DNA from 4 places in the Silvimonas iriomotensis genome. Region 1 is predicted to be linked to each of the others. Evidence: predicted binding sites of a transcription regulator. Region 1 holds the regulator's gene; each other region holds the start of a gene.

What was found. The regulator FNR, encoded in region 1, switches genes on or off when oxygen is low (the NO sensors DNR and NnrR bind a similar motif). The targets are predictions, from matches to a motif close to TTGATNNNNATCAA.
Region 2: IEX57_RS19900 (biotin/lipoyl-containing protein) is a predicted target of FNR. The motif match lies at 3,108-3,121, and genes of this name have one in related genera.
Region 3: IEX57_RS20340 (FeoA family protein) is a predicted target of FNR. The motif match lies at 3,337-3,350, and genes of this name have one in related genera.
Region 4: IEX57_RS01625 (bacteriohemerythrin) is a predicted target of FNR. The motif match lies at 1,741-1,754, and genes of this name have one in related genera.

What each region holds. Positions count from the first base shown of each region.
Region 1 covers NZ_BMLX01000001.1:1,129,116-1,134,270, reverse strand. Annotated here, with positions in the region: gene dnaE (DNA polymerase III subunit alpha) at 1-279, opposite strand, end outside; gene IEX57_RS05005 (putative motility protein) at 407-640, shown strand; gene IEX57_RS05000 (phasin family protein) at 811-1,374, shown strand; gene IEX57_RS04995 (hypothetical protein) at 1,459-2,154, opposite strand; gene fnr (fumarate/nitrate reduction transcriptional regulator Fnr) at 2,167-2,913, opposite strand; gene hemN (oxygen-independent coproporphyrinogen III oxidase) at 3,131-4,528, shown strand; gene IEX57_RS04980 (sulfite exporter TauE/SafE family protein) at 4,566-5,155, shown strand, end outside.
Region 2 covers NZ_BMLX01000008.1:160,203-165,357, forward strand. Annotated here, with positions in the region: gene aroG (3-deoxy-7-phosphoheptulonate synthase AroG) at 275-1,345, shown strand; gene IEX57_RS19895 (FUSC family protein) at 1,462-2,550, shown strand; gene IEX57_RS19900 (biotin/lipoyl-containing protein) at 2,557-3,042, opposite strand; gene IEX57_RS19905 (acetate/propionate family kinase) at 3,375-4,568, shown strand; gene IEX57_RS19910 (BPSS1780 family membrane protein) at 4,769-5,155, shown strand, end outside.
Region 3 covers NZ_BMLX01000009.1:63,442-68,596, reverse strand. Annotated here, with positions in the region: gene gltB (glutamate synthase large subunit) at 1-2,900, opposite strand, end outside; gene IEX57_RS20340 (FeoA family protein) at 3,416-3,658, shown strand; gene feoB (ferrous iron transport protein B) at 3,661-5,155, shown strand, end outside.
Region 4 covers NZ_BMLX01000001.1:366,279-371,433, reverse strand. Annotated here, with positions in the region: gene IEX57_RS01630 (extracellular solute-binding protein) at 1-1,446, opposite strand, end outside; gene IEX57_RS01625 (bacteriohemerythrin) at 1,789-2,271, shown strand; gene IEX57_RS01620 (I78 family peptidase inhibitor) at 2,268-2,564, opposite strand; gene gap (type I glyceraldehyde-3-phosphate dehydrogenase) at 2,822-3,820, shown strand; gene IEX57_RS01610 (methyl-accepting chemotaxis protein) at 4,035-5,155, shown strand, end outside.

The DNA.
Region 1 (5,155 bases):
ACCGTCACGGTTGCGGGCAACAAACAACACGCGCGTGGGTTTGTCGCGATCATCATGGTTCTCTATCCAGCAATCCAGCGCGACGATGGGCTTCAGGCCGGTGTTGCGGCAGGCTTTGTACAGCTTGACCATGCCAAACAGGTTCATCAGATCCGAAACAGCCAGGGCTGGCATGCCCAGCTTTTTGGCCTGGCTGACCGCATCGTCAATACGGACAATGCCGTCGGTCACAGAGAATTCGGAGTGAAGGCGGAGATGGATAAAGGCAGGGGTATTCATCCGCAAATTCTATCACTGCTAATCAAGACAGAGGCAGGCGCGCGTTGAACAGTGTGGGCGGACTAACTTGCATTTGTAATAAATTCCAGGTTAAGGTGTTGATTCCTATAGAGGAGTCTTCAGCCTTATGGATGCAAGTGCAGTCAGCAGTCAAAGCAACGCGGTGAATCAGAGCATGAACCAGCTCAACGCCACGGTGCTGCAACCCGCCGCCAACGCCAATTCGATCAACGTGGCCGTCATGAAAAAAGCCAATGACGCGCAAGCTTCTGCGGCCCTTAGCCTGTTGCAGGCGCTGCCGCCAGTGCCGCAGTACAACAATCCGTCCAACCTGGGTAACAGCGTGGACGTCAAAGCGTAAAGCCTGCAAATCAAACAACTGTTTGATCCTGTTTATAAAAAAACGACCGTCAGGTCGTTTTTTTTCGTGCTGGATTTTTCTGATGCATTGCACAAAATAAGGTTGACATATGAATGCATTCTGCCAGAATGCCCTCAAATGTTGCATTGCACAACCACTTAGGAAAAATCATGACGCTTGGTACCAACCGTTTCGCCGAAGAGTTTTCCCGCGCTCAACAAGTCGGGATCGAACAGTCTCTGGGTTTTGCCCGTACCGTCCTGACCGGTACAGAGCGCCTCTGGGCGGTGCAACTGGGTTTTGCCCGTGCACTGTTGTCTGACAACGAGCACGCTGCCAAGTCCCTTGCTGGTGCCAAGGACGCGAATGAAGCGCTGGCCGTTCAGCGCGAACTGGTCGAACCCGTGACCGAAAAAACCACCGCCGCCTGGCGCGAAGCCGTGGGCATTGCCCATGCCACCCAGAAAGAACTGGGTGAACTGGTGGAAAAACATCTGAAGCAAACCAGCGAAGAAGTACTGGCTGGTCTGGACAAGCTGGCTGAACAATATCCGGCCGGTGCCGCAGGTGTGAAGAGCCTGCGTCAAGGCGTGGCCACCACGTTTGATGTGTACGATTCCGCGATCGCCGCAACCCGCAAGCAAAGCGAAGAGTGGCTGGCTGCGACCGTGCAGAACATCAACAAGGCCAGCTCTACCGCTGCAGCCAATCGCCGCAAGGCCGCTGCTGCCTGACCTGTTTACTAGCGCATATCTGCCGATTGCGTTAACGGCCCCTTCATAAGGGGCCGTTTTTTATTTGGGCCGACACTGTGTGAGTCAGGGTTTGGGGTTGACCGCCTGCGCGGCCAGGAACCAGTTGGCCAGTTGGCGGGCCGGGGATTCACGGGTCAGCGGGTTGAGTAGCAGGGCGCATTGATCGGCAAACCAGGGCTGGAACGGCCCGGTATCAATGGCCAGATAGCTGCGGGCATCGTCTTGCAGGTGCGTCAGGCTGTGGTCGATCAGCGTTTGCCAGGATTGCAGATCAAACGAACTGGCACCCGGTTGCTGCAAGGCATGCAGCAACCATTGCCAGACAGATTCAGACTGCGCCAGCCAGCCGCTGGCAATGCTGTTCAGAAAAGCACCGGCCCCAGGGCCGCCGGCGTGAAGCCAGGCTTTGGGAAACGGCGGCGCCAGCGCATCCAGTACCGGCGTGGCCAGGGCGAAATCATCATGGTTGCCACCCGCGGCAACCATCCAGCCCATGGTTTTACCAAACGGATTGTGCAGATTGACCGCCAGGTCCAGAAGGCGCCAGCCACCTTGCCGGGCAACGGCCAAGTGTTGCTGGTAAGCAGCCATATTGCCCGGATTGATCAGCACCAGCGTGCTGTCTGCCGTGGGGGCGGGCGGAAGCGCTGCCGCCGCCTCCGCCGGGAATACAGGCAGCCCCAGCCCGGCCTGTCCCAGGCGTTCAAGTACGGCAGAGGCTTGTGCGGCAGGGGCAATCAGGCAGAGCTGGGCGATCATGGGGGCGCGGGGTCAGTTGCCCTGGCAGCTATTCATCAACTGCTTCAGGCCTTCGATGTCTTTGAGTTCAATCAAACGGTTCTGTACCCGCAGTAAACCCTGGTCCTGGAAGCGTGACAAGGTGCGGCTGACGGTTTCCAGTTTCAGGCCCAGATAGCTGCCGATTTCTTCACGCGTCATGCGCAAATGAAAACTGTGCTGCGAGTAACCGCGCAAGGCAAAACGTTGTGACAGGTTCAGCAGGAATGCCGCAATGCGCTCCTCAGCCTTCATGTTGCCCAGCAACAGCATGACGCCATGATCGCGGACGATCTCGCGGCTCATCAGGCGGTACAGGTGGCGCTGCAGCGAGGGAATGCGGCGCGACATGTTTTCCATTTCATTGAATGGCAACTCGCACACTTCGCTGTCTTCCAGTGCCACCGCATCGCAGGTGTGGTGCTCGGTGCTGATGGCATCCATGCCGATCAGTTCACCGTTCATGTGAAAGCCCGTGACCTGCTCCCGGCCATCTTCAGAGACAACACTGGTCTTGAAAAAACCCAGGCGCACAGCGTAAAGCGAGTGAAACGGTTCGCCGGCCCGATAGAGCGCTTCGCCCCGCTTGATCGGGCGGCCCTGGCTGACAAGCTGGTCGACCTGACGCATTTCATCGGGAGAGAGCCCGACAGGCAGGCACAGTTCGCGCAGGCTGCAACTGGAGCAGGCATGGCGCAATTGCTTGAGACCGGTTTCACGTAACTGGATAGGTGAGAGCATGGTTGTTTTTCCACTTGGACTTCAGATAATTGCCTGCAGGCCAGAGCCAAAGTCACGGTTGGGGCTGGTCTGTCAGAAACGGTCGGTCGCTGAGGGCATCTATTAATTACATGTGCGAAGTAGATGCGAGCATCATGCGATTTGCTTTGATCTGTATCAAGTAAATATCTCCAGGGTGGAGGCAAACTGTTTACCCTGAATTTTCAGGGCAGGACAAATGCATACAGCCGCCTACATCCAGCAAGTCGAGTTCGATCGCCCCCTTGTCGAACGCTACGATGGCCAGGGGCCTCGCTACACCTCATATCCCACTGCTGACCGCTTTGGTCCGCTGAGTGTCGACGCCTATGCCGCGTCGCTGCAGCAGTCCCGCGTGGGGGAGGCAGACCGCCCGGCATCGCTGTATTTTCATCTGCCTTTTTGCAATACCGTCTGCTACTACTGCGCCTGTAACAAGATCATCACCAAAAATGAAAGCAGGGCAGTTGAATATGTCGAATATCTTAAAAAAGAAATTCGGCTGCTGGCAAATATATTGCCATATACCATGAAGGTTGGCCAGATTCATTTTGGCGGTGGTACACCTACTTTTTTGCCGGAAGCACAACTTGCCGATTTGATTTCAGAAATCAATAAGAATTTCCATATTTTGCCAAATGGCGAATATTCGATCGAAATTGATCCGCGCAAATTGCAGCCCGCCAAAATCAGCCTCCTGGCCCAGGCCGGTTTTAACCGCATGAGTGTTGGCGTGCAGGATTTTGACGAGCGCGTGCAGCGCGCCGTGAACCGCGTGCAGAGCGAAGCGCAAACCCGTATGGTGATCGACGCCGCGCGCAGCATGGGTTTCCGCTCGGTCAGCATTGATCTGATCTACGGCTTGCCGTTCCAGTCGGTGCAAAGTGTGTTGCGCACAATCGACCGGGTTCTGGCAATCAGGCCAGACCGACTTGCGCTTTATAATTATGCGCATTTGCCTGAAAGATTCAAAACACAACGGCAAATGGATGCCAGTGCATTGCCGGGGGCATCAGAAAAACTCGATATCCTGCAATCTGCAATTGAGCGGCTTACCGAGGCCGGATATGTCTATATCGGTATGGATCATTTTGCATTGCCGGATGATGATCTGGCCGTAGCGCAAAGGCGTGGCACTTTGCAGCGCAATTTCCAGGGTTATTCAACCTGGGCGGAATCTGATTTATTGGCATTTGGCGTTTCCGGTATTGGCAAAGTGGGCGCCGGTTATTTCCAGAACGCCAAAGAGATCGAACAGTACTACGCCATGCTGGATGAAGACATCCTGCCCATCGTGCGGGGGTACGAGCTGAACCGCGATGATCTGTTGCGGCGATCGGTCATTCAGGGGCTGATGTGTCGCTTCAATCTGGACTTCGGGCAGGTCGAAACCGCCTGGCTGGTGGATTTCAAAACCTACTTTGCGCCTGAACTGGCGGTGCTGGACGCCATGATGCGCGATGACTTGCTGATCATTTCGCCCGAAGGCATCGAGGTTACGCCCAAGGGACGCATGCTGATCCGCTCCATTGCTATGGTGTTTGATCGCCACTTGCGTGAGAAAACTACCGCCGCGCGCTACTCCCGCCTTGTCTGATGCATTGATCTGCCAGGTTTTGCGGTAAGCTTGCCGCTTGTCTGTCGCCGTTCTGGTGGCTGGGTCTGGCGTGCTTTTCCTAGCGGGATCATCCTTGCACGACTTCGACGTTTTTGCGTTCTTGCTGGCAGGCTTTCTGGGCGGCGGACATTGCTTTGGCATGTGCGGCGGCGTCGTTGCCGCGTTCAGCTTGCAATTGCCACCCGGCCCGCGCCTGCGTTATCACCTGGGTTTCAATCTTGGCCGCCTTGCCGGCTATACGCTCATCGGCGCGCTGGCCGGGGCGCTTGGCGCGCTGCCGTTTCTTGTTTCCCTGCAGTCCATCAAGCTGGTGCTCTATGTGCTGGCCAACCTGTTGCTGATTGGCGTCGGGCTGTATCTGGCCGGCTGGTTTTCCTGGATTGTGCATATCGAAACCGTTGGTCGGCCCGTGTGGCGATTTTTGCAACCGGTTTTGCGTCGTCGCTTACCAGTCAGGCGCTGGCCTGACACGCTGATCGTGGGGGCGCTCTGGGGATGGTTGCCCTGTGGTCTGGTTTATACGGCCAGCTTGTCAGCTTTGTCCTCTGGCGGGGTCGGGCAGGGCGCCTTGATAATGCTGGCATTCGGGCTGGGTACGCTGCCAAA
Region 2 (5,155 bases), on a different contig from region 1:
GCACGCTGCTCACGCCGCACCTGTCGCCGCTTAGGCCAGGTGCGGTGTTGTTTTATACCCCTCGGGATTTTCCCGCACCCTGCTGTTTGCCGCCGGTAGCCCGCACCTGCCATTTAACGGGTTTGCAGCACCTGTTTAGTGCAAGTTCACGGCAGATCGCCCCAGAAGGCGTCTTTGCTCTTGTTCGTAAATGACGGGCAGGCTACTCTAGCGTTTCCCCTATAAAACATTGCGGTGCAACAAGCTCGCGCACCAGCCACTGCCAGGACCGTTTATGCAATACCAGACCGACGACGTACGTATTCGTGAAATCAAGGAGTTACTGCCTCCGGTTGCCGTTCTGGAAAAGTATCCGGTCACCGAGACCGCATCTGCCACCGCGTTCAAGTCGCGCCAGGCCATCCAGGACATCCTGCATGATCGCGATGATCGCCTGCTGGTCATTGTCGGCCCCTGTTCGATCCACGATCCCAAGGCTGCGCTGGAATACGGCCGCAAGCTCAAGGTTCTGCGTGAAGAACTCAAGGACCATCTGGAAGTGGTCATGCGCGTGTACTTTGAAAAGCCGCGGACCACAGTAGGCTGGAAAGGCCTGATCAACGATCCGTTCCTGGATGGCAGCTTCAATATCAATGAAGGCCTGCGCATTGCCCGCAAATTGCTGCTTGATCTGAACGACTCCGGCCTGCCGACCGCGGGCGAGTTCCTGGACATGATCACGCCGCAATACATGGCCGATCTGATGAGCTGGGGCGCCATTGGCGCGCGTACGACCGAGTCGCAAGTGCACCGTGAACTGGCATCGGGGATTTCCTGCCCGGTCGGTTTCAAGAACGGCACCGATGGCAACCTGCGCATCGCCATGGACGCCATCCGTTCCGCCTCGGCACCGCACCATTTCCTGTCGGTGACCAAGATGGGCCATTCCGCCATCGTCGCCACCGCCGGCAACCCGGACTGCCACGTGATCTTGCGTGGTGGCAAGGAACCCAATTACGACGCCAACCACGTCCGTGCGGCCATGGCTGATCTGGCCGGCGCCGGTCTGGCTGAAAAGCTGATGGTGGACTTCAGCCATGCCAACAGCCGCAAAGACTATCGTCGCCAGATGGAAGTCTGTACCGATGTCGCCGCGCAGATTGGCGAAGGCAACAAGGCGCTGTTCGGCGTGATGATCGAAAGCCATCTGGTGGAAGGCCGCCAGGATCAGGTTGAAGGCAAAGAGCTGTGCTACGGCCAGTCGATTACCGATGCCTGCATTGGCTGGAGCGATACCGAGAAAGCACTGACCACGCTGGCCAATGCCGTTGCGCAACGCCGCGCGCTGGGCAAACTCGGCCGCTAAGCCTTTTCCGCAAGGCGACGACAACAGAAACGCCCCGGTCACGGGGCGTTTTGCATGGTGCCGGCCAGATCAATCCGGTCTGGACAAGTTGCGCTGAACTGTCAATGATTGAAGCCATGCGCGAACCCTTGGTCCCCCTACATCTGCTGGCCCTGAATGCCGATGCGTCCTTGCCGTGGCGGCAGGCTGTATCTTCCGGCATTGCGGTCGGCATTCCCGCGCTGGTCGGTTTGCTGGCGGGCGATGTGATCGGCGCCTTGCTGGGGGCCATTGGCGGCCTGTATGCCACCTTGCTTGATTACGGTGGCACTGCCCGCCACCGGCTGATGACGCAAGCATTCGGCCTGGTGGTCATCGTCGGCAGCGGCGCCATTGGCCTGTGGCTGGGGCCGCATCACATCATGATGTTTGTCTCATTGGCCGTGCTGACCTTTGTGATTGGCTGGAATGATGGCCTGGGGGTCGCGCTGGACAATATTTTCCGCTTTGCCGCGCTGGCATTGGTGCTGTACGCCTACCTGACTGCGCCGCCCGCGGCTGCGTTTATCTATCTGGCGTTCGGCATTGGCGTCGGGGTGATCACGGTGCTGGTCGATGACCGTCTGTGGCCACGCGCATTACCGCGCCAGCATCCCGGGCTGCGCAACAGTTTCCGGCGCATGCGGGCCGGGCATAACGCCGGCATCTGGCACGCGCTGGGCCTGAGCCTGACCACCTGCGCCGCGTTATGGATTGCCCAGCATACGCATTACCCGCGCCCGGCGTGGGTCGCCACGGTGGTGTTGTTTGTCACCCGCCCTGATGGTCTTGATAGCCTCACGCGTCTGTTCCGCAGCGTTTTCGGGGCGGTAGTGGGCGTCGCGCTGGCCTGGCTGGTCAGCCATCTGACACCGCAGGCGTGGGCGCTGTATGGCTGGGCCGTGTTGTTTGCCTTCTTGCGGCCCTTGGCGCTGGCCCGCAATTTCTGGGCCCACTACGCGCTGATGACCGCCATGATCCTGCTGTTGTTTGACCTGATGTTCTACCCCAGCGGCAATCATCTGGCCGGGATCGAGATCCTTGGCATCCGCCTGCATGGCGTGTTGCTGGGGTCGGTGATTGCGCTGCTGGGCATGGTCACCTTCAACCGTCAGGCGCGGGGCTATTTTGTGCAGCAAGTGCGTGATTACACGCCAGCCTGGCTGGGTGGCCGGCGCGGGCCCTGAGCCGTCTCAGCGACGCAGCAAGCCGCGTACGTGGCGTTCCACGTCGGCTTCTTCAATCTCGCCATGGGTGCCACCGGGTGCGACTTCGGCCAGATCAACCCCAAGGCGGGCGGCCAGCTGGGCGGCTTTCAGGCTGACCACCAGGTAATCGCGACGCGGCGTGAAACCAGCCGACACCAGTGGCGGCGGTTCATCGTCACCTTCTTGCACCGGCGGCGGCAGGATCTCCAGCATGTCGCCGTCTTCGTCTTCAACTTCCATCATCAGCAACAGACCGGTGGCTTCCACCTGATCGCCTTGCGTCACCATGAAACGGTCAATGAAACCGGCCGCCGGGGCATGCACCACGATATCTGCCTCACCCGCACGCAGCGTCACCAGCACGGCATCGGCCAGCACCGCTTCGCCCTCAGCCCGGTGCAGCTGGGTGACCACGGCGTGGCCGTCAAATTCCGGGGCGCAGATGAGGTGGGTCGTATATTCTTTTGTCATTATCTTCAAGCTGGTTTTGCCAACCTTTCCGGCGCGCAACCTGGTAAATATCTACGCAAAGCGTATTGATATGTACCAATATTTGCTTTTGATGGCGTCATAAAATATGCATTCGTAGTTTTACTACGTACTCACAGGCGCAGACAGGCCTGTCCGTACCGCAGTATATCCGTTTGCCTGCCCTGAACCGAAAATCGGCGCTGTAATCCAGCCCGCCGCGGTGCCAGGGTTGTTTTCAGGCTGCCGCCTGACTTGCCCACTGGCAGGCCAGACTGGCCCAACCAGCCCGTTGTGGGTCGTGCCCAGGCGCGCGATCCAAGGAGAAGCCCCACATGAACGACCTGATCCTGATCATCAATGCCGGCTCGTCCAGCATCAAGTTTTCCTTGTTCATCCAGACTGCTGCAGATCCTGCATTGCTGTACAAAGGTCAGGTTGAGGGAATCTACGTGGACCCCCAGTTCTCTGCCAAAAATGCCGCAGGTGACAAGCTGGCCGATGAAAAACTGCCGGCCGATGCGCCCCGCAATCACGACTACGCGCTGCGCTATCTGCTCAACTGGGTGCAGGCCCACACCGAAGGCCGCAAGCTGGCGGTGATCGGTCACCGTGTGGTGCACGGCGGTACCGCGTTCACCAAGCCGGTGAAGGTTGATGCCAGCGTACTGGCAGAGCTGGATACCACCATCCCGCTGGCCCCGCTGCATGCACCGCACAACATCGGCCCGATGAAAACACTGGCCGGGCTGTTGCCTGATGTGCCGCAAGTGGCCTGCTTTGATACCGCATTCCACCGCACCCAGCCCGAGATCAACCAGCTGTACGCCCTGCCGGTAGAACTGGCCGAGCGCGAAGGCATCCGCCGCTGGGGTTTCCATGGTCTCTCTTACGAATATATCTCCAGCGTGCTGCCTGATATCGATGCGCGCGCAGCGTCTGGCCGTACCGTGGTGTGCCACCTGGGTAACGGCGCGTCGATGGCGGCCCTGCACAAGGGCCTGTGTGTGCTGACGACCATGGGTTTCACCGCGCTGGAAGGCCTGCCCATGGGTACGCGTACCGGCACCATTGACCCGGCCATCGTGCTGCATTTGATGACGCACCTGAAAATGAACGCGGCCGAGATCGAATCGCTGCTGTACAAAGAATCGGGCCTGCTGGGCTTGTCCGGCGTTTCCAGCGACATGCGCGAACTGCACGCCAGCAGCGAGCCACGCGCCCGCCTTGCCGTGGAGTACTTTGCCAACCGCATCGTGCAGCAGGTCGGCTCGCTGGCCGCCGCCTTGCAGGGGGTTGATGCCCTTGTCTTTACCGCCGGCATTGGCGAGAACGATGACGACCTGCGTCGCCTGGTTTGCGCGCCGCTGCAATGGCTGGGTGTGCATCTGGATGAAGCCGCCAACAAGGTGCGCAGCGGCGAGCCACGCCGCATTTCCACCCCGCAAAGCACGGTCGCGGTGTATGTTATCCCGACTAACGAAGAACTGATGATTGCCCGCCACGCGCTGCGTTGTATTGGCGCCTGAGGCGATCTCTGAGCACACTGAAGGCGCAGTCTGCACTGCGCCTTTTTTGTTTTTGCAGCCCGGGAACAAGTCGTCATCGCGCCAGGTCAACCGGCCGTCACACAGGGTTCACAGCAGTTACCGATACTGCTGAACTTGTCAGAATCCCGTCACAGTCAATACGATGCTGCGTGATAGACGACAACAAGGAATCAGCACAGATGGATAACAACGGGATCATCATCGACAATAGCGTGGAACCGCGCCGTGTTCCGGCCGCTCACGGCTGGACGTGGATCGCTGACGCATTCAGGATGTTTTTCAAGCATTGGTGGCAATGGCTGTTGCTGTGCGCCGTCATGCTGGTCATCTTGTTCGGGATGTTAATGATTCCCGTCGTCGGCATGTTGACCCCCATTATTGCGCCCATGCTGATCGCCGGCATTGCCTGGGCCGCGCATGAAAGCCGCAGCCAGGATCGCGCGCCGGCCTTGCCTGACCTCTTCATTGCCCTGAAAGCAAAAACCCGTACGCTCATCAGCGTGGGCCTGTTGTACATGCTGGGTTCGTTTGTGGTGATGGCGGTGCTGGCACTGCTGGGCAAGCTG
Region 3 (5,155 bases), on a different contig from region 1:
CCAAAGCGGCCCGAAGCCACCTGCTTGATGGCCGAACGCAGGCTGTCACCTTCCTGGAAGGTGTAGTCGCGCTCGATCCGGCCCTTGCCGATCACTTCAGACAGCTTTTCGCCGGCCTTGAGCGGAATGAAACGACGTGCATCTTCACCGCCTTCACCCGTGTTCGACTTGCCGCCGATCCGGTTCATGGCGATGGCCAGCGTGGTGTGCGCTTCGGTCGAGATCGAACCGAGCGACATCGCGCCGGTAGCAAAACGCTTGACGATTTCCTTGGCGGGTTCGACTTCATCCAGCGGTACGGCATCGCCAATCGCGCTGAATTCAAACAAACCACGCAAGGTCAGGTGACGCTTGGTCTGATCATTGATCAGCGCAGCGTATTCCTTGTAGGTATCGGTCTTGCCGGTACGCGTGGCGTGTTGCAGCTTGGCGATCGAATCCGGCGTCCACAAGTGTTCTTCACCGCGGATACGGAAGGCGTAATCACCGCCGGCATCCAGCGCATTGGCCAGCACCGGATCAGCCGAGAACGCAGCCTGATGCAGCTTGAAGGCTTCTTCAGCCACTTCAAACAGACCCAGACCTTCGATGTTGGACGGCGTGCCGGTGAAGTACTTGTTCACCAGCGACTTCTTCAGGCCAACGGCTTCAAAGATCTGCGCGCCGGTGTAGGACATGTAGGTGGAAATGCCCATCTTGGACATCACCTTCATCAGGCCCTTGCCGATCGCCTTGATGTAATGCTTCTGGTACTTGGCTGCCGTTTCAGCATCGCCACCGGCCATATCGGCCAGCGTGGCCATGGCCAGGTACGGGTGAACCGCTTCCGCGCCAAAACCACCCAGCAGTGCAAAGTGGTGGGTTTCGCGGGCAGAGCCGGTTTCCACCACCAGACCGGTGCTGGTACGCAGGCCTTCGTTCACCAGGTGCAGGTGAATGCTGGAGGTCGCCAGCAGGGCCGGGATCGCGACATTGTTGCGATCCATCTTGCGGTCAGACACGATCAGGATGTTGGCACCGCTCTTGACGGCATCTTCCGCTTCCGCAGCCAGCGACGCCAGGCGGGCTTCAATGCCTGCCGGACCCCAGGCGGCCGGATAACAGATGTCCAGTTCGTGCGAGCGGAACTTGCCACCAGTGTACTTGCCGATGTGGCGGATCTTCTCGATATCGCCAGCCGACAGCACCGGCTGCGAGACTTCCAGACGGATCGGCGGGTTGATGTCAGACGGGTCCAGCAGGTTGGGCTTGGGACCAATGAACGACACCAGCGACATCACCAGATCTTCACGGATCGGGTCGATCGGCGGGTTGGTGACCTGCGCAAACAGTTGCTTGAAGTAGGCGTAGAGCGGCTTGGCCTTGTTGGACAACACGGTCAGCGCGGCATCGTTACCCATCGAGCCGGTGCCTTCTTCGCCCAGCTTGGCCATCGGTTCCAGAATGAACTTGATGTCTTCCTGGGTGTAGCCAAACGCTTGCTGGCAATCGAGCACGGTCGAACAGGGCGCGCCCGGCAGTTCGGTCGCGTCTTGCACTTCATCAAGCTTGATGCGGATCTTGCCAATCCACTCTTTGTACGGACGGGCATTGGCCAGCGAGGACTTGATCTCGCCATCATCAATAATGCGGCCTTGTTCCAGATCGATCAGGAACATCTTGCCCGGTTGCAGGCGCCACTTCTTGTTGATGCGGCTGTCTTCGATCGGCAGCACGCCGGATTCAGACGCCATGACAACCAGATCATCGTTGGTGACCAGATAACGGGCCGGACGCAGACCGTTACGGTCCAGCGTGGCGCCAATCTGGCGGCCATCGGTAAACGCCACGGCGGCGGGGCCGTCCCACGGCTCCATCATCGCGGCATGGTATTCGTAGAAGGCGCGACGGTTGTCGTCCATCAGCGTGTGCTTTTCCCACGCTTCCGGGATCATCATCATCACGGCCTGAGCCAGCGTGTAGCCGCCCATGACCAAGAGTTCCAGCGCGTTATCAAACGACGCGGAGTCAGACTGACCCGGGTAAATCAGCGGCCATACTTTTTCCAGGCTCTTGCCCAGCACCGGCGAGCTGATCGCCTTTTCACGTGCGGTAATCCAGTTCACGTTGCCGCGCACGGTGTTGATTTCACCGTTGTGGGCAATCATGCGGAACGGGTGTGCCAGATCCCAGGTCGGGAAGGTGTTGGTACTGAAACGCTGGTGAACCAGCGCGAGTGCGGAAACGCAACGGGCATCGGCCAGATCGCGGTAGTACTCGCCAACCTGATCGGCCAGCAGCAGACCCTTGTAGTTCACGGTACGGGCCGAGAACGATGGGACATAGAATTCGTGACCGTGAGTCAGCTTCAGGCGGCGGATCGCGTGGCTGGCCGACTTGCGGATGATGTAGAGCTTGCGTTCCAGGGCATCGGTAACCAGCACGTCCGGACCGCGACCCACGAAGATCTGGCGGATGACCGGCTCTTTGGCGCGCACGGTCGGGGACATCGGCATCTCGCGGTCGACCGGCACATCACGCCAGCCCAGCACCACCTGGCCTTCCACACGGACGGCACGCTCGATTTCTTCCTGACAGGCATTGCGCGAGGCGGCTTCCTGCGGCAGGAACACCATACCCACACCGTACTCACCGTACGGGGGCAAGGTCACGCCCTGGCGGGCCATTTCTTCGCGGAACAGCGCATCCGGAATCTGGATCAGAATACCGGCGCCGTCGCCCTGGAGCGGGTCAGCGCCAACGGCGCCGCGGTGATCCAGATTTTTCAGGATCAACAACCCTTGTTCGACGATCGAATGAGACTTCTGGCCCTTCATATGGGCGACGAAACCAACGCCACAGGCGTCGTGTTCGTGTGCGGGATCGTACAACCCCTGCTGCTGGGGCATCACGTGATCCATCACGGTCTTTCCTTCTGGCTAAGCGCACCCGATCCACATCAACGTGCGGGCGACGCACAGGTCAAAAAAGGCCGACATTGCGTCAGCCTGGTTCCGATAATTCGATAATCATCTACAGGGGTCGAGCGGCTAGTCCGGATCTCACGGAGCTGGCGTCGACTAGGCTGGCGGGGTAGCCAGCGCACGGTGCGCGAGCGCGTTGGTATAACGCAGCGCACAAAATGGCAATCATATTGCCAGAAATTCTGCCCTGATCAGAGGCATTTTTTCGAAAAAATGACAGAAAACGGTGCAAATGCGGCACGTCCGTCGGGAAACCGTTGTATGTTTGTCAGAAGACAATGACTACATAATTTCATGTATGTTTTGTGTCAGTCACAAATCAGCAAACTACATCTGTTATGCGAACGTGATTTTTACCTGCGCAATGAAGTGCTTGATAGGTATCAATACACAGAATTCATGCAGTCATCATGCTTCAATAATGAGAATGATTCTTGAAAGCGAGATGCAGCATGTGCCCCCTGTTCGAGCTGTCGCTGGAAACCCCCGCCCGCGTATTAAAACTACATACTCCTGATGAGCTGACACAGCGTCTTTGCGCGCTGGGTTTACGCCCTGGCCGCGAGGTCACGGTACTGCGTCGCGGCTGGCTGGGTGGCCCGCTGCAATTGCGCATCGGCAGTACTGAACTCATGCTGCGGCGCGAACATGCCCGCGCCATCGACGTGGAAGCCCTCCTCGCCCGGGAGGCGTGAACATGCAACGCATCGCGCTGGTCGGCATGCCCAATACGGGCAAATCCACCTTGTTCAACCGCATTACCGGCGGCAATGCCCGCGTGGCCAACTGGCCGGGGCTGACGGTTGATCTGGCCACCCACCGCATCTTGCTGGGCGCCAAAATGGTGCAGATGGTGGACTTGCCCGGCATCTACGATTTATCGGGCGGCGCCGAAGATGAACGGATCGCCCAGTCTTTTCTGGCCAGCACGCCGCTGACCGGCGTCATCGTCTTGCTCAATGCCACGCAGCTGGACCGGCAACTGGGCCTGGCGCTGCAGCTCAAGGCCCTGGGCGCGCCGATGATTGTGGCGCTTAACATGGCCGACGAAGCCCGTAGCGCCGGCATGACCATTGATACTGCGGCGCTGGCGCAGCAACTGGGCTGCCCGGTGCTGCTGGTTTCAGCCAAGCGCGGCGATGGCATCCCCGAATTGAAACAGACCCTGTCTCATCTGGCCGGCCAGCAACGAGCAGTCAATCTCGACTTCACCCAGCTGCAGCCGGCGGCGGCGTTTCATGAGGCCGAAGCCCGTCTGCACCATGACCACGTCAGCCGCCCGCCCACCATGCCAGCCAGCCTCACCGCCAGGATCGACCGCTGGATTCTGCACCCGGCGCTGGGGCTGCCGCTGTTTGTGCTGACCATGTTTATCCTGTTCCAGCTGACATTCGCCATTGGCACGCCACTGCAAGACTTGCTGGGCAGCGGCATCGACTGGGTCAAGTCAACGTGGCTGGAACCCGCACTGGCCGGTGCGCCCGAGATTGTGCGCGGCGCCTTGCTGGATGGCTTGTATGACGGCGTTGGCACCGTGCTGACCTTTGCGCCGCTGATCTTCCTGTTTTTCTCGCTGATGGCGGTGATTGAAGACTCCGGCTACTTCGCCCGCGCCGCTTTCATGATGGATGGCCTGATGGCGCGCCTGGGTCTGGATGGCCGCGGCTTTGTCATGCTGATGATGGGTTTTGGCTGCAATGTGCCGGCGCTGATGGGCACCCGCGTGATCCGCGACCCCAAGGCCCGGCGCCTGACCATGCTGACCATCCCGTTTGCGCTGTGCTCGGCCCGGTTGCAGATTTTCCTGTTCCTGTGCGCCGCGCTGTTCACCCCGGCCCAGGCACCGTGGGTACTGCTGGGGCTGTATCTGGCCAGTATCGTGATCGCCCTGGGCACGGCCTGGCTGCTGCGCAAGCGCTTTACTTCATCCGAGCCTTTTGCACTGGAACTGCCGCCCTTCCGCCTGCCGCTCTTCAAGCAGATTCGCCTGCGCGGCTGGGGCGAAACCCGGGCGTTTTTGCGTACCGCCTCAACCATGATTGTCGCTGGCGTACTGCTGGTGTGGTTCCTGACGCATTACCCGAACGAGCACCATAGCTACGCCGCCATGGTGGCAAACGTGCTCGAACCGGTACTGACGCCGATCGGTATTCATTCCGAGATGTCGATTGCGCTGATTTTTGGCTTTGTCG
Region 4 (5,155 bases), 760 kb from region 1:
CAGCACCGTGGGCAAGATGCGGCTCCAGTCTTGTTCTTTGGCCACTTCGCCCAGATCAGCCAGCACGCCTTTGCCGGCCCAGTTCTGGATCTTCACACCGCCAAAGGCGGCGGCAGTCGGCAGCTTGCCTTTCTCTACCGCGGCCTTGAGCATGCCGGGCACGTCCTTGCCGCTATGCATGTCGGCCCAGTGGTGACCCATCTGGTTCAGGCGCAGCTTGATTTCAGCCACGGCGCGCGCACCGCTGGAGGCAAACCAGCCATGCAGCACTTCGATGTCTTCCAGCCGGAAGCGCCCCACCACCGCCATCAGGTCGCGGGCACGTTTATCCAGCGATTCCAGCGCGCGGCGGGCCTGTTGCAGGGCGGAGTCAGACGCCTGGCTCATGACGTTGATCTGTTCAGCAGACTGCGCCATGGTGGTGGCAGCAGAGGTCTGCTCTTGCGTGGCATCGGCAATGCCCTGGATCACATCGGCCATCTGGTCCATACGAGCACCGATCTGCAGCATGTGCTCACGCGCGACGTCGGCTTTTTCAACGCTGGCGGACACCTGGCCGGTGGTGCTTTCCATGCTGTCCACGGCCTTGCGCGTTTCCTTGTTGACCGAGTCGATCAGGCTGGCGATTTCTACCGTGGCGTTGGCGGTGCGCTCGGCCAGCTTGCGCACTTCATCGGCCACCACGGCAAAGCCGCGGCCTTGCTCACCGGCGCGGGCGGCTTCAATTGCCGCATTGAGCGCCAGCAAGTTGGTTTGTTCGGCAATGTCCTTGATCACCACCACAATGCTGCCGATCTTCTGGGAGTTCTTGCCCAGATCGGTCATGGTGCTGCCCAGGAGTTGCATGGACTGGGCCATGCTGGACACTTCGTCCGACACTCGCAGCACGGCTTCCGCGCTCTGGCGCGAAAGGTGCGTGGTTTCCTTGACGTTGCCGTCTACGTCAGAGGCGTTGTCGGCAATGTGGGTGATGCTGACGGTGATTTCTTCCACCGCCGCGGCAGAGGCCGAGGCAAAGTCGCTTTGCACGTGGGCGTCTTTCACCAGCTGCGCAGTCACGCCGGTGAGTTCTTTCAGGCCCAGCGACAGGCTTTCCATATCGCGCTGGACTTCACGGAACGTCACTTGCAGATCAGACACAAAATGATTGAAGGCGTTGGCGATGTCGGCCAGTTCCGGCGCGCCGGAGGCCTCGACACGGGTGTTCAGATCACCGCCCTTTTCCACCAGGGTGGTCAGGGTGTGACGCAAGCGGTTCAGGGGCTTGAGGGTCAGGCCGACGGCGGCCCAGATACCGGCCAGGACGGCCAGCAAAATGACCACGGCCACGGCGGCAATGCCACCACCACTGGTAATGCCAAAGGCGCCAATCAGGCCCCAGGCAACGATAAAGCCGGCAACGACAAGGGCCGCGACCCAAAGGAGAATGCGGTTCTGGATGGACATATCAGGATTCCAGGCTGTTTGTTTCCACTCATGACATACATAGCTGATATTTCTTTTTTTATGTGCAAACCATATCCGGAACGACCATAAAACACCATCTGATTTTTGATATACACAGCATTAGCTTACTAAACAGTGGGTTTTATGTAGCTTTTTCGCCTTTTACCAAAAATTTGCTTTCTACAAATGAAATGTATAAGCAAAAAACTGGTTACCAGAGCCAGTTCATTGTGAGAATAAGCCCCATCATTTCCCCGCTTGTGGTCCGGCCACAAGACCGTGCACCGTGCGCCATTGATACAGATCAAAGCCTGCCCGCGCTCATGTAATCAGCATATCGCCATGACATTTGAGAATCAGATGATGCAAACGCTGGTGCAATGGGATGACAGCCTGTCGGTCGGCATTCAGGAGATCGACGAACAACACAAGGTGCTGGTGGCGCTGCTCAACGAGTTATACGAGGCCATCCACCGCCATCAAGGTCGCGCCGCCTCAGTTGACATTCTGGGGCGACTGGCGGACTACACGCGCATCCACTTCACCGTGGAAGAAAGCCTGATGCGCATTCTGGGCTACCCGGATTATGAAGAGCACAAACAGCACCACGAGATCCTGATCGGTGATCTGCGGGTGTTCCAGGCGCGCGTCCAGGCCGGCGATGCGGTCACCTTCGAGTTGCTGCATTTCCTGCGTAACTGGTTGACCCACCATATCCAGGAGGGCGACACCCGCTACGCCGCGTTCTTTCTGGAGCGCGGCGCGCAGGCCACCTGGCAGAAAAAAGGCTGGCTGGACCGTTTCTGGTCTGGCATCACGGGTTAGCCGCAACTGACGCGCTTGATCACGCCGGTTTCATCCACCTCCAGGTTCAGCCGGGTGATGTTGTAGTCCATGGTGACGGCATCACCGGGCTTGATCACGCGCAGCACGCTGGCACTGGCTTGCTGGCGGAGGGCCTCAAGCTGATCGGGTGCGGCCATCTGGCCAACGCGCGCTTGCACCGCTTCGGCGTGGCATTGTGCTGCGGCCTCTGGCTGGGCGGGCGTACTGGCCGGCCCCGGGTTGCTGGCGCAGCCCGGCAGGCTGCAAGCCAGCACCAGGCCTGCGCTCATCATCCATCCATTTCTCATCATGCCTCCCGGCTGGGGTTGAAGGCTTTCACCATAGCAGAGCGGCACGCCGACGCGGCTACAGCCGGCCAGCGCATCGCCCTCTCCCTCCGCAGATAGACGCGGGGCTCACCGCATACTTTCAGTTGCAACAACCAGGTACTACATTGATCAGACGTGCGCCCGCAATACCGTGCCTGTGCCAGGTACGCGGCGCCCATGAACCTATAGCGCGCGGGTCACGGCCTGGCGGGAGACATCACATGAACAAGATCGGGATTAACGGGTTTGGCCGGATTGGCCGTCTGGTACTGCGGCGCATGCTGGAGGTCAACTCCGGGCTGGAAGTGGTCGCCATCAACGATTTGACCTCGCCCAAGGTACTGGCTTACCTGCTGCGCCATGACTCCAACTACGGCGCTTTTCCCTGGTCGGTAGAGCACACCGACGACGCGCTGATCGTGAACGGCAAGCGCATTGCGGTGTATGCCGAAAAAGACGCGGCCAATATTCCCTGGGGCAAGCTGGATGTGAATGTGGTGGTGGAGTGCACGGGCTTTTATACCTCGGAAGAGAAATCCCAGGCCCACCTGACCGCCGGGGCCCGCAAAGTGCTGGTCTCTGCGCCGGCCGGCAATATGAAAACCGTTGTTTACGCCGTGAACGATGACACCATGACGGCGGCGGACAAATTCATTTCTGTGGCCTCCTGCACCACCAACTGCCTGGCACCCATGGCCAAGGTGCTGGATGACCAGTTCGGCATTCAGGTCGGCACCATGACCACCGTCCACGCCTACACCGGCACGCAAGCGCTGGTGGATGGCCCGCGCGGCAAGGATCTGCGCGCCAGCCGCGCCGCGGCAGAGAACGTCATCCCGCATACCACCGGCGCCGCCAAAGCCATTGGCCTTGTGATTCCGTCGCTGACCGGCAAGCTCAAGGGCCACGCCCAGCGCGTGCCGGTGAAAACGGGCTCTGTGACTGAACTTGTCACCATCCTGGGCAAGAAAGTCAGCGCAGAAGAAATCAACGCAGCCATGAAAGCCGCCGCCAGCGATTCGTTTGGTTATACCGAAGAAGAGATCGTTTCTTCTGATGTGATCGGCTCTACGTTTGGCTCTGTCTTTGATGCCACCCAGACCGAGATCTCTGAGCATGGCGATCTGCAACTGGTGAAAACCGTGGCCTGGTATGACAACGAGCACGGTTTTGTAACGCAGCTGATCCGCGTGCTGGACAAGTTCGTCAAGCTGCAATGACCTTGCCACGCCCTGCCGTGATCAGTAAAAAGCCCCGGGAAACCGGGGCTTTTTACTGTTGTCGCCACCCGCATTGATACGCCACCGCAGGCCGGCGCGCAGGCACGTTCCACATATCCCGCCAGAAAAGCAATCAGGTAAACAGCAGCCTGCAAAATTGCCAAGTCCTGCCGATAATTCCTGAATAGTTGCCAATAACAAATGGAGAGCAATCATGGCTCTGGGTATGCGTACTCTGCAAAGCAAACTGGTCGCGGCAGTCAGCGCGATGGTGATCGTGACTGGCGTGGTGATCGCCGGGGCGAGCTATTTTCTGTCAAGCGCGCAGCAAGAGGCCGAGTCTAAAGCGCAGATCAGCGCAGTCAGCAACGTGCTGGGCATTCATATCGGCAACTGGATTTCCGCCAAGGCGCAGGTGCTCAACGCCTTCAAACCCGTACCGCATGATCCGGGCCTGGTCGCCGGAATGGGCTATGCGCGCGATGCGGGCGGCTTTGCCAACGTGTTCCTGGCCTACCCCGATGGCACCCAGCAAAATGCCAACAACGTTACCTTGCCGCCGGACAACAATGATCCGCGCAAATGGCACTGGTGGGGCCGCGCCCAGGCGGAACAGAACGGCACGTTTGTCGAGATGCCCTCGGTCGCGGCGGCGACGGGCTCGGCGGTGTCGAGCTTTGCGCATGCCGTGGTCAATGGCGGCCAGGTGGTTGGCGTGATCGGGGCGGATGTTGAAATCTCGTCGATCATGCAAGAACTCAAGCGCACGCAACTGCCGGGCGAAGGCTATGCGTTTATCGTCAATCACGACGGCCTGATTTTTGCGCATAGCGATCCGTCCCGCCTGAACCAGCCGGCCTCTGCGCTGGGTGCGGCGCTGACGCCGGCCGTGCTGGAATCCACCTTTAACGACAAGGGCTTTTCTGAAGTCGCCATTGATGGCCATACCAAGCTGATCACGGTGCTGCCGGTGCCGGGGACCGAATTCCGGCTGGTGGCAGTCAGCGACAAAGCCGCGCTGCAAGCGGCCACGCGCGCCCTGCTGTACAAGAGTGTGATCATCCTGATCGTGCTGCTGGTGGTGATCATCAGCCTGAGCACCTTGTTCCTGCGCAAACAGCTGCAGCCTTTGCTGGGCATCCGCAAGGCCATGCGCGATATCTCGCAAGGTGATGCCGATCTGTCGCGCCGCCTGCCGGTGCTGACCCAGGATGAAGTCGGCCAGACCAGCGAAGCCTTCAACCAGTTCATTGGCCAGCTGGGCAAGACGTTTGCCGATGTGCGCAGCCGCAGCCAGCAACTGGCGCAAGGGGTGGAAAGCGCGCGCAATGAAAT